Regions from separate parts of the Marinobacter sp. CA1 genome, predicted to be linked through region 1. Evidence: predicted binding sites of a transcription regulator. Region 1 holds the regulator's gene; each other region holds the start of a gene.
What was found. Region 1 encodes LexA, which represses DNA repair genes until DNA is damaged. Its sites were predicted from a motif close to CTGTNTNNNNANACAG; they were not measured.
Positions count from the first base shown of each region.

Region 2: a site for LexA is predicted at 1,823-1,838, ahead of recN (DNA repair protein RecN). Genes of this name have one in related genera too.
Region 3: a site for LexA is predicted at 1,960-1,975, ahead of recA (recombinase RecA). Genes of this name have one in related genera too.

Region 1 covers NZ_CP071785.1:1,713,339-1,716,612, forward strand. The annotation lists gene J2887_RS07900 (gamma-glutamyl-gamma-aminobutyrate hydrolase family protein) at 1-101, opposite strand, end outside; gene J2887_RS07905 (amidoligase family protein) at 94-1,110, opposite strand; gene lexA (transcriptional repressor LexA) at 1,287-1,895, shown strand; gene J2887_RS07915 (cell division inhibitor SulA) at 1,946-2,470, shown strand; gene J2887_RS07920 (hypothetical protein) at 2,602-2,862, opposite strand; gene J2887_RS07925 (DUF6586 family protein) at 2,917-3,274, opposite strand, start outside.
Region 2 covers NZ_CP071785.1:639,825-643,098, forward strand. The annotation lists gene fur (ferric iron uptake transcriptional regulator) at 1-11, shown strand, start outside; gene recN (DNA repair protein RecN) at 91-1,770, opposite strand; gene grpE (nucleotide exchange factor GrpE) at 2,004-2,603, shown strand; gene dnaK (molecular chaperone DnaK) at 2,723-3,274, shown strand, end outside.
Region 3 covers NZ_CP071785.1:3,249,873-3,253,146, reverse strand. The annotation lists gene J2887_RS14780 (fatty acyl-CoA synthetase) at 1-350, shown strand, start outside; gene J2887_RS14775 (enoyl-CoA hydratase-related protein) at 347-1,084, shown strand; gene J2887_RS14770 (CinA family protein) at 1,122-1,616, shown strand; gene recA (recombinase RecA) at 2,096-3,148, shown strand; gene J2887_RS14760 (flavodoxin family protein) at 3,263-3,274, shown strand, end outside.

The DNA.
Region 1 (3,274 bases):
CGCAGGGCCAAAGCGATCAGCCGATGGGGCATCCGTTTGCGTCTTGGTCCACTGATACCGATCGTTACCCCGGGATGCTCGCGCTCCGGCTTGTCAGACATAGTCGTTGACCTGCAGCCATTGATGGCAGGTTTCCGTCCAGCTGTGGGTCAGGTTGTGGAGGCTCAGGCGGTGGCTTTCACGGAACGCCTGCATCAGCTCCTGCAAGTGCGCTGGCCGGTTGGCTATGCGCTCAAGAACCACCCAGTCATTCCACACCGATGAGAAGTGCCAGCCCGGGTTGTCGATGTCGCAGTCCGGCAGGCGGTAATGCAGGGTGGGGCGGGACTTGATGCGATGGTCCTGGACATAATCCGCCAGCAGTTCCGGGTTGAGATGGGCAAACAGCGGCAACAGGTCCAGCGCACGGTTACGGGTGGGATTATCACGCAGGTAGTCCTGCATCAGCTCGTCGAGATTGGGGTGATAGTCAGGCTCCACCAGGCGTTCCACAAACAGGTGATCCCAGGGTTCGATGTAGCTGGTGATCTTGCGGCTGATATCGAGCTGATGGCGTTCCTTAAGCCAGTCGTACAGCACGGCAAAGGCTTGCAGGTAACGCAGCAGGGTGGGGGCCGACAGGTCCGGCAACTCTGGGTTCAGTTGCAGGGCGAAGGCGTAGTAGATGGCTTCCCGGCTGCCAAGAGCGCCCGCCTCCCGCAAGGCATTGCACAGGTCTTCGATCTGCTCAAGATCCTGGAACGCGATGGGCGGTGTGACAATCTCCAGGGGCACCAGCTTCTCGGCTGCGGCGTCAATCAGATTCATTGCATGACCACCGAGTTCCCGCAGGGATTCCGGCAGTTGCTCGTCCTGGAGATCCAGGTCCTTGATCGGATCGGAATCCAGCTCGATGGTGAAGTCGCCGTGATCGGTGCGGATCCGGGTGACATAGCGGGACGTGATCTCAGCCTCGCCATTGAGCATCTCTGTCACCAGATCCACCAGGGCCTGGTAGCTGAGGCCGGATACCTCTATCTCAATACCCACCCGTCGGGGCTGTTGTCCGGCGGTGTGGCACACCTCCGGCAACTGACAGGCGCTGACTTGCTTGACTGTGGTGTCTTCCATGGGGTGAACAACCTCCGGTATCGGGAAAGAGTCTCCTGACAGTATCGACAGAACCGATCCGATGGCAAACGGGCTTTGGGGCCAGCCAGCCTCACAGTGAAATGCGGCTTGGGGTTTACACTGGATAAAACACTGTATATATTTTGGCTTACTGTATAAAAAAACAGGAAGACACCATGAAGCTTACGGCAAGGCAAAGCCAGGTGCTGGATATCATCCGGCGCTATCTCGACGATACCGGCTATCCACCCACCCGGGCCGAGATTGCGGCGGAGTTGGGTTTCCGTTCAGCCAACGCGGCGGAGGATCACCTGAGGGCACTGGCACGCAAGGGCGCCATTGAGATGGTTCCCGGTGCCAGCCGGGGGATTCGTCTGCCGGAAGCTGAGCCTGATCTGGGGCTGCCAGTGATTGGTCAGGTGGCGGCGGGTAGCCCCATTCTGGCACAGGAGCACATTGAAGATCACTGTACGCTCAAGCCGGAGTTTTTCTCGCCGAGCGCGGATTACCTGTTGCGGGTACGCGGGATGAGCATGAAGGACATCGGCATTCTCGATGGTGATCTGTTGGCCGTGCACCGCACTCAGGACGTTCACAACGGCCAGGTGGTGGTCGCCCGTGTTGGCGAGGAAGTGACAGTCAAGCGCTTCCGCAAGCAGGGCTCCACGGTATGGCTGATTGCCGAGAATGAGGAGTTCGCCCCCATTGAAGTCGATCTCCGTGAGCAGGAAGTCTTTATCGAGGGGCTCGGCGTCGGCGTGATCCGCCGCTCCGACCTTCACTAGTTATTGCGTAGACCAGGCCATGCCCGGCGAGCGGGCAGGGGGAGAATGAAATGGAACAGCTCAGTTTCGACCGCAACCTGACCGTACCCGGAGCCCTGGCCGGTGGCATGAATGCCGGGCGGCGTATTGGTTCGCTGGCGCTGCGGCCCGCGCACCCGAAAGCGTCTGAACCTTCGGAGGCTGGCCCCCGGTTCTCTTCCCCCGCCCAGGCAGATGCCGAGACCGGTAATGTCACCGAAATCATTTTGCCGGCGGGGCAGGGAGACAGTGTCCAGTTGCTTCTGCCAATGCTGACCCAACTCAATCAGGAGCGGCGCTGGTTGGCCCTGATTGATCCACCGGCAGCCCTGGTCGGCAAATGGCAGACCATGCACGGGATTGTGGCGACAGAACTGCTGGTGTTGCGTTCAACCCCGGAGCATTCCGCCCAGGAGTTGGCAGAGCGGGCGTTGAGTGCCGGTACCTGCCATGCCGTGGTTATGTGGACCTCAAAACTCGCAAGGCCTGCCTTCCGGGCACTTCAGGCCGCCTCGGCCATTGGCAACAGCCACGGTGTGGTGCTGCGCCAGCGTTGAGTCGAGATGCTACGGGGCGTTCGGCCTGGATCAGGTGATCTGATGTGGTCAGGCTGGATTTGGCAGGAAGCGGGGCGGCCTTTACCAGGTAGGCGTTGAGCTGGGAAGGAAAGGCCGCCCGGGGTGTCGCGTCAGTGCAGGGTGTAAGACGGCTGGGTTTCGAAAGTGTCGTTGTCGTCCTCTTCCCAGTCGATATCGTGAGTCATGTTACCAACGGCTTCAATGCCAGCCGCAATCATCGCTTTGGCAACGGCCATATCGCGATCTTCCATCATTTCCCGGGCTTCTTCGGAAAACGAGATCTTAACCAGGGGCGCGCTGTCGTCGTCGATGCGGCGCAGGGCGTAATCGCCGTTGGTGAGTTGTACAATTTCAAAATAAGAAGGTGACATCAGCTCTGCCTTTGTCGATCGGGTTTCGGTGGTGTACAGAGGTGGCTCTGGTGATTACCACTCGTTGTGTCGTTCGGCGACGGTATCCGCAAACGCTTTCATGGCGGTGGCCATGCTGTTCAGGGTTGCGGTTGACCTGTCGGGGCCGGCTTCGGCCGATACGGCAATAATGTTGTCTGCCGAGACTGTCTTGCGTTTGGCGGCTGGTCGGGACAGGGAATGAGCCAGTTGATCCAGGCCTGACCACCAACTGTTGGTGTCCTGCTGAAGCTGTTCCAGCATGGAGATTTCGGGCCGGTCCTCGCCAATCAGTGCGGCCAGTTGATCCAGCTCTCCAGGGTTGGCGTCCTTGTGCTGATAGAAATCAGCGACCATGATCAATAACAGGGCACGCGCCCGTAGCATGAGCTCG
Region 2 (3,274 bases), 1.1 Mb from region 1:
TCGACTCCTGAGCGGGCATAAAAAAAGGCGGGTGTTGCCACCCGCCATCAAGGCTCTCAGGTCGAGAGGGGGAAAGTGTTCGTGGCGAGTTCAGTGATGGGTCGCCTGCCCCTTGGTAAACATCTCCCGGGCGTGAGCAATGGTCTGCTCCGTCATATCCACCCCGCCCAGCATTCGTGCCACTTCGTTGATCCGTTCATCGTCTCCCAGGGTTTCGATGCGGGAGTAGGTGGCGTCCTTCTGTGTGAACTTGCTGACAAACAGGTGCTGATGGCATTGCGCCGCCACCTGCGGCAAGTGCGTCACGCACAATACCTGGCCGTTGCCGCCGAGCGTGCGCAGCAGTCGGCCGACCACTTCCGCGGTACCGCCGCCAATGCCCACATCGACTTCGTCAAACACCAGCGTGGGGGTGGTGGAGGTCTGTGCTACCACCACCTGAATCGCCAGGCTGATCCGTGACAGTTCGCCGCCGGAGGCCACTTTGGCCAGTGGGCGTGCTGGCTGGCCGGGGTTGGCGCTGACCAGAAACTCGATGTCCTCCTGGCCGTGGGGGCCGGGTTCGTCGTGACTGTTACTGCTGAGGCGGGTGACGAACTGTACTGAGGGCATGCTGAGTTGCTGCAGTTCCTCGGCAATTCGCAGGTCCAGGGTGGCCGCCGCTTTTTGGCGGGCTTCTGACAGCTGAGTCGCCAGAGTCTGGTAGGTCTGTCTCCGCTCTTCCAGTTCTGCCTCCAGCTGCTCCAGGCTGCCAGCACCGCCATCAAGTTCGGCCAGTTCCTGGCTCAATTTGCGATGCAGCTCGGGCAGCTCTTCCGGTGGTACCCGGTGTTTGCGAGCCAGTTGGTAGATGGCGCTCAGTCGTTCCTCCACTTCTGCTAGTCGGGCCGGATCGGCGTCATAGTCTTCAACGAACCGGCGCAGGTTATCACCGGCTTCGGCAGCCTGGATTTGGGCTTCATTGAGCATCTGCAGGGTGTCGGCAAGCGCCGGCACTTCAATCGGGAGCTGCTCCAGCTGGTTCAGTGCCTGTCGCAGCAGGCTGGCTGCGCTGTTGTCGTCCTCGCTGCACAGCAAGGCGGCCTGATGGCTGCGGTGCATCACGCTTTCGGCGTGCCCGAGCTGCTCCTGCTCGGCCTCCAGCTGTGCCTGTTCACCGCCCTCCAGGGCCAGTCGGTCCAGCTCTTCCACCTGATAACGCAGCAGTTGCAGGCGGGCTTCGGCTTCGTCCGCGTTCTGGCGGCGCTTCTCAAGGGCGTCCCGGATTTGCTGCCAGGTCTTCCAGGCTGCCCGGGTCTGGTCGGCCAGGGGCAGGGCGCCGGCGAACTCGTCCACTAGCTTGCGGTGGGTGTCCTTGCGTAGCAGGGACTGGTGCTGGTGCTGGCTGTGAATGTCCATCAGCAGGGCGCCCAGCTCTTTCAGGTGTGCCAGTGGGCAGGGTTGGCCATTGATGTAGGCTCGAGACCGGCCATCTTTGCTGATGGTGCGACGGAGAATGCAGTCATTCTCATCATCGAGTTCGTGATCTGCGAGCCAGGTCCGGGCCTCGTCGATCCGGCTGACGTTGAACGATGCCGTGATGTCCGCCCGCTTGGCACCGTGTCGCACCGCCCCGGCGTCAGCCCGGCCGCCCATGGCCAGTCCGAGGGCGTCCAGCACAATGGATTTGCCGGCCCCGGTTTCTCCGGTCAGCGCGGTCATGCCTGCCTGGAACTGAAGCTCCACCCTTTCGGCGATGGCGTAATTGGTGACGGTCAGATGGGTCAGCATGCGGGGTCCTCCTGGATCGATGCGACGGATTCACTGTGAATCTATACAGTTGCTGTGAATATATACAGGCTTTTGCTGGTTTGCAAATGTTCAAATCGCAGGTTTCGGGTGGTTGAAACCCGTCAATTGGGCCCCATATCGTTCGGCAACGAGATTTACCGGTGACGCTGTCCCGGAACGCCAACTTGAATTGAGGGCCGTGACGGCCAGAAACGAACCAGCAGGAGTTGCCAATGAGCGCCGACGAGAACCGCAATGAGCAGGTGGAAGAGGAACTGAAGCAGCCGGAAGACGCCGAGCTGGAAACGCCGGAAAGCGACCCTGCGGGCGAGGCGTCGGCGGACGATACCGAGGCTCTGCAGGCCCAGCTCCAGGAAATGAAGGATCAGGTGCTGCGGACCCAGGCCGAGATGCAGAATGTCCGTCGTCGTGCCGAGATCGATGTCGAGAAGGCGCACAAATTCGCGCTGGAGAAGTTCGTCAAGGAACTGCTACCGGTGGCGGACAGCCTGGAGAAGGCGGTGGAGAGCACCGAATCCCAGAACCTGGATAGCGAGGCGCTGGCCTCCATTCGCCAGGGGGTTGAGATGACGCTGAATCTGTTCCTGTCCAGCCTGCAGAAGTTCAAGGTGGAGCAGATCAACCCGGAAGGCGAGCCGTTCGATCCCCAGAGCCATGAGGCGATGTCCATGGTGCCGGCGCCGGGCGCCGAGCCCAACAGTGTGGTGTCGGTGATCCAGAAAGGCTACAGCCTCAATGAGCGGCTGGTGCGTCCCGCCATGGTGGTGGTGGCGAAAGCCGAAGATGGGCCAAAAATCGACGAACAGGCTTGAAAACTTTTTGCTGGCGCCAATATAGGCAGTAAACGGGTGGCGCCCCGGGCCGACAGGCCCCGGAAGAGCAGCGGGCAGAATGCCGGAACCGGATGACATAACGAATTTGGAGTGAATCAATGAGCAAAATTATTGGTATCGACCTGGGAACCACAAACTCCTGTGTGGCCATCATGGATGGCGACAAGGTCAAGGTGATCGAGAACGCTGAAGGCGATCGCACCACCCCGTCCATCATCGCCTACACCGACGATGGCGAGACCCTGGTGGGCCAGTCCGCCAAGCGTCAGGCGGTGACCAACCCGGCGAACACCCTGTACGCCATCAAGCGTCTGATCGGTCGTCGCTTTGAAGACAATGTGGTCCAAAAAGACATCAAGATGGTGCCGTACACCATCGCCAAGGCGGACAACGGTGACGCTTGGGTGGAAGTGAAAGGCCAGAAGATGGCGCCGCCGCAGGTGTCCGCCGAAGTGCTGAAGAAGATGAAGAAGACCGCTGAGGACTACCTCGGTGAGACGGTCACCGAAGCGGTGATTACCGTCCCGGCCTACTTCAACGACAGCCAGCGTCAGGCCACCAAGGACGCCGGCAAGATTGCCGGTCTGGAAGTCAAACGGATCATCAACGAACCGACCGCCGCGGCCCTGGCCTATGGCCTGGACAAGAAG
Region 3 (3,274 bases), 1.5 Mb from region 1:
AGGGCTTTATCTGGATCGTTGACCGGATCAAGGACATCGTCAATACCGGCGGGGTGCTGGTGGCGAGCCGGGACGTGGAGGAAGTGCTCTACACCCATCCGGATGTCGATGAGGTGGCGGTGATCGGCGTGCCGGACGCCAAGTGGATTGAGGCCATTGCCGCCATTGTGGTGCTCCGGCCCGGTGTGGAATCGGACGCCGACGCCCTGATCGAGCATGCCCGCGGTCATCTGGCGCCGTTCAAGGTGCCCAAGTCGGTCCACTTTGTGACCGAACTGCCCAAGAACACCTCCGGCAAACTGCTCAAGCGCGCCCTTCGCGATCAGTATGCCGGGAGCCAGCAGCCATGACCGCCATTGAATACCATCGGGCCGAGGGTGTGGGGGTGCTGCGGCTGAACCGCCCGGATCGCCGGAATGCCCTGGATGTGGCCAGTTACCGGGCGCTGACGGCGTACCTGCACCAGGCCGCGGACGATGACGACGTGGCGGTGCTGGTACTGACCGGCGTGGGCCAGGGGTTCTGCGCCGGTAACGACCTGGATGATTTTGTTCGCCATCCGATCAGGGATGACCAGCACCCGGCCTATCGCTTTATGTACGCCCTGGCGGCGTTTCCCAAGCCGGTGGTTGCGGCGGTCGAAGGCGCTGCGGTGGGCATCGGCTGCACCCTGTTGCTGCATTGTGACCTGCTCTATGCCGGTGAGGGGGCAAGCTTCCAGATGCCTTTTGTACAGCTCGGTTTGTGTCCCGAATTCGCGGCGACGGCATTGCTGCCGGCTCTGGTTGGTCTGCCGAAAGCCAGCGAGTGGCTGTTGCACGGACGCGCCTTTGATGCCAGGGAAGCACTGGCCGCTGGTCTGCTCAACGATGTGGTCGACAAGGGCGACGCTTATGCGACGGCGATGGCATCGGCGCAGCAACTGGCGGCCTCCCCTCGGGAAGCGCTGCTGGCCACCAAGGCGCTGCTGCGGCGATCGGCGCGGGCGACGTTCGATTCCGCCATGGCAGAGGAGCTGACCGCTTTGGTGCGTTGCCAGCAGACCCGGGCGTTTCAGGCCCGGTTGGCAGCGCTGGTCGGATAACGCATGATGTGGCCATCCAGGTACTCAGGAGGTGGCTATGACCGCAACCGACCAACAGCTCTGGCTGGCCGGGGAAACCCTCGCCGGTGTGCTGGAACATCAGGGACTCACAATCGCCACTGCGGAGAGCTGCACCGGCGGCTGGGTTGCCAAGGTGCTGACGGACCGCCCCGGGTCCTCGGTGTACCTCCACAGTGGTCTGGTCACCTACAGCAATGATGCCAAACAGCGTCTGCTGGGGGTGACCTCGGACAGTCTGGCGGCGCACGGTGCCGTCAGCGAGCCGGTCGTTCGGGAAATGGTGGCCGGCGCCCTGAAGGTCACCGGAACTGATCTGGCGGTGGCCACCAGCGGGGTGGCCGGCCCGGGTGGTGGCTCGGTGCAGAAGCCGGTCGGCACGGTCTGGTTTGCCTGGGGGACCCGGGATGATATCCGAACCGCCCGATGCCGGTTTGATGGCGACCGCGAGGCGGTTCGTCGCCAGTCGGTGTTGTATGTATTGCAGTCAGTGACTGAATTTTTGCAAGGTTAAGGAGCCTCTGATTAACGCCGGATCACCTCTGGCCTTCAGAGCGGTTCACACTCAAGACGCGGCTTTGCAGACAGGCTGGTTGCCTTTCAAAAAGTCGCAACGCCGAGTGTGGATCGCTCTGAAGGCCCCGAAGGGCGCGCTCTGAGGGCTGCATCTGCGGCGTTGCGACCCTTGCCAAGGACGACGGCCATTGGCCGCGAGCCGCGCCTTGCAGCTACAGCCCTCAGATCGCGCAGAGGCGATTCGGCGTTAATCAGAGGCTCCTTGATCAAACACCTCGGGAAAGACAGCTTGCATCGGAAAGTAGCGGGGGTTGGTCTGGATTCCGGGGTGTGTTTTAATACTGTGCAAATATACAGGTTTGGCGCTGGGTCGATGTTCGGTCCGGATCGATGCTCGATCTAGCTCGACGTAGAGAGCACTCAGGGCGCCTGCCGCTGTTATCGTTTGGTCACCAGTTCAAAGAGGGCATGGCAACAATGGAAGACAACCGCAAGAAAGCACTGGGTGCGGCGCTGAGTCAGATTGAGCGCCAGTTCGGCAAGGGCGCTGTAATGAAAATGGGCGACCAGCCGCGGGAAGCGATCCCGGCGGTGTCCACCGGTTCCCTGGGGCTGGACGTGGCGCTGGGCATTGGCGGCCTGCCTTATGGCCGGATTGTGGAAATCTACGGTCCGGAAAGCTCCGGTAAGACCACGCTGACCCTGCAGGTGATTGCCGAGGCCCAGAAGCAGGGCAAGACCTGTGCGTTTGTGGATGCCGAGCACGCCCTTGATCCGGTCTACGCCGAAAAACTGGGCGTCAACGTTGACGAGCTGCTGGTGTCCCAGCCTGATACCGGTGAGCAGGCGCTGGAAATCGCCGACATGCTGGTACGCTCCAACGCGGTGGATGTGATCATTGTCGACTCAGTCGCGGCGCTGACACCGAAAGCGGAGATCGAGGGTGAGATGGGGGATTCCCACGTTGGTCTGCAGGCCCGTCTGATGTCCCAGGCCCTGCGTAAACTCACCGGCAGCGTCAAGAACGCCAACTGTCTGATGGTGTTCATCAACCAGATCCGGATGAAGATTGGCGTCATGTTCGGTTCGCCGGAAACCACCACCGGCGGTAACGCGCTCAAGTTCTACTCGTCGGTCCGTCTCGACATTCGTCGTATCGGCTCGGTGAAAGATGGCGACGAAGTGGTCGGCAACGAAACCCGGGTCAAGGTGGTCAAGAACAAGGTGTCACCGCCGTTCCGTCAGGCTGAGTTCCAGATCATGTACGGCAAGGGCATTTACCACATGGCCGAAGTGCTGGATATGGGGGTGAAGGAAGGCTTTGTTGACAAGTCCGGGGCCTGGTACGCCTACAATGGCGACAAGATTGGCCAGGGCAAGGCCAATGCCTGCAAGTTCCTGGAAGAGAACCTGGAGATGGCCCACGAGATCGAAGCCAAGGTTCGTGACAAGCTGATGCCCAAGCCGGTCCCGAAAGAGAAAGAGGCTGCCGCCGAAGCACCTAGCGAGACCAACGGCGAGCTGCTGTAAATCAGGCCGTGTTGATCTGACGCCGATTTAGCGGATACGACGTACGGGCCAATGCCGGCAAGGGCATCGGCCCGTACGTCGTTTCGCGCCACATTCAACCAGCAGGAGTCGCTCATGTCCGAGCGC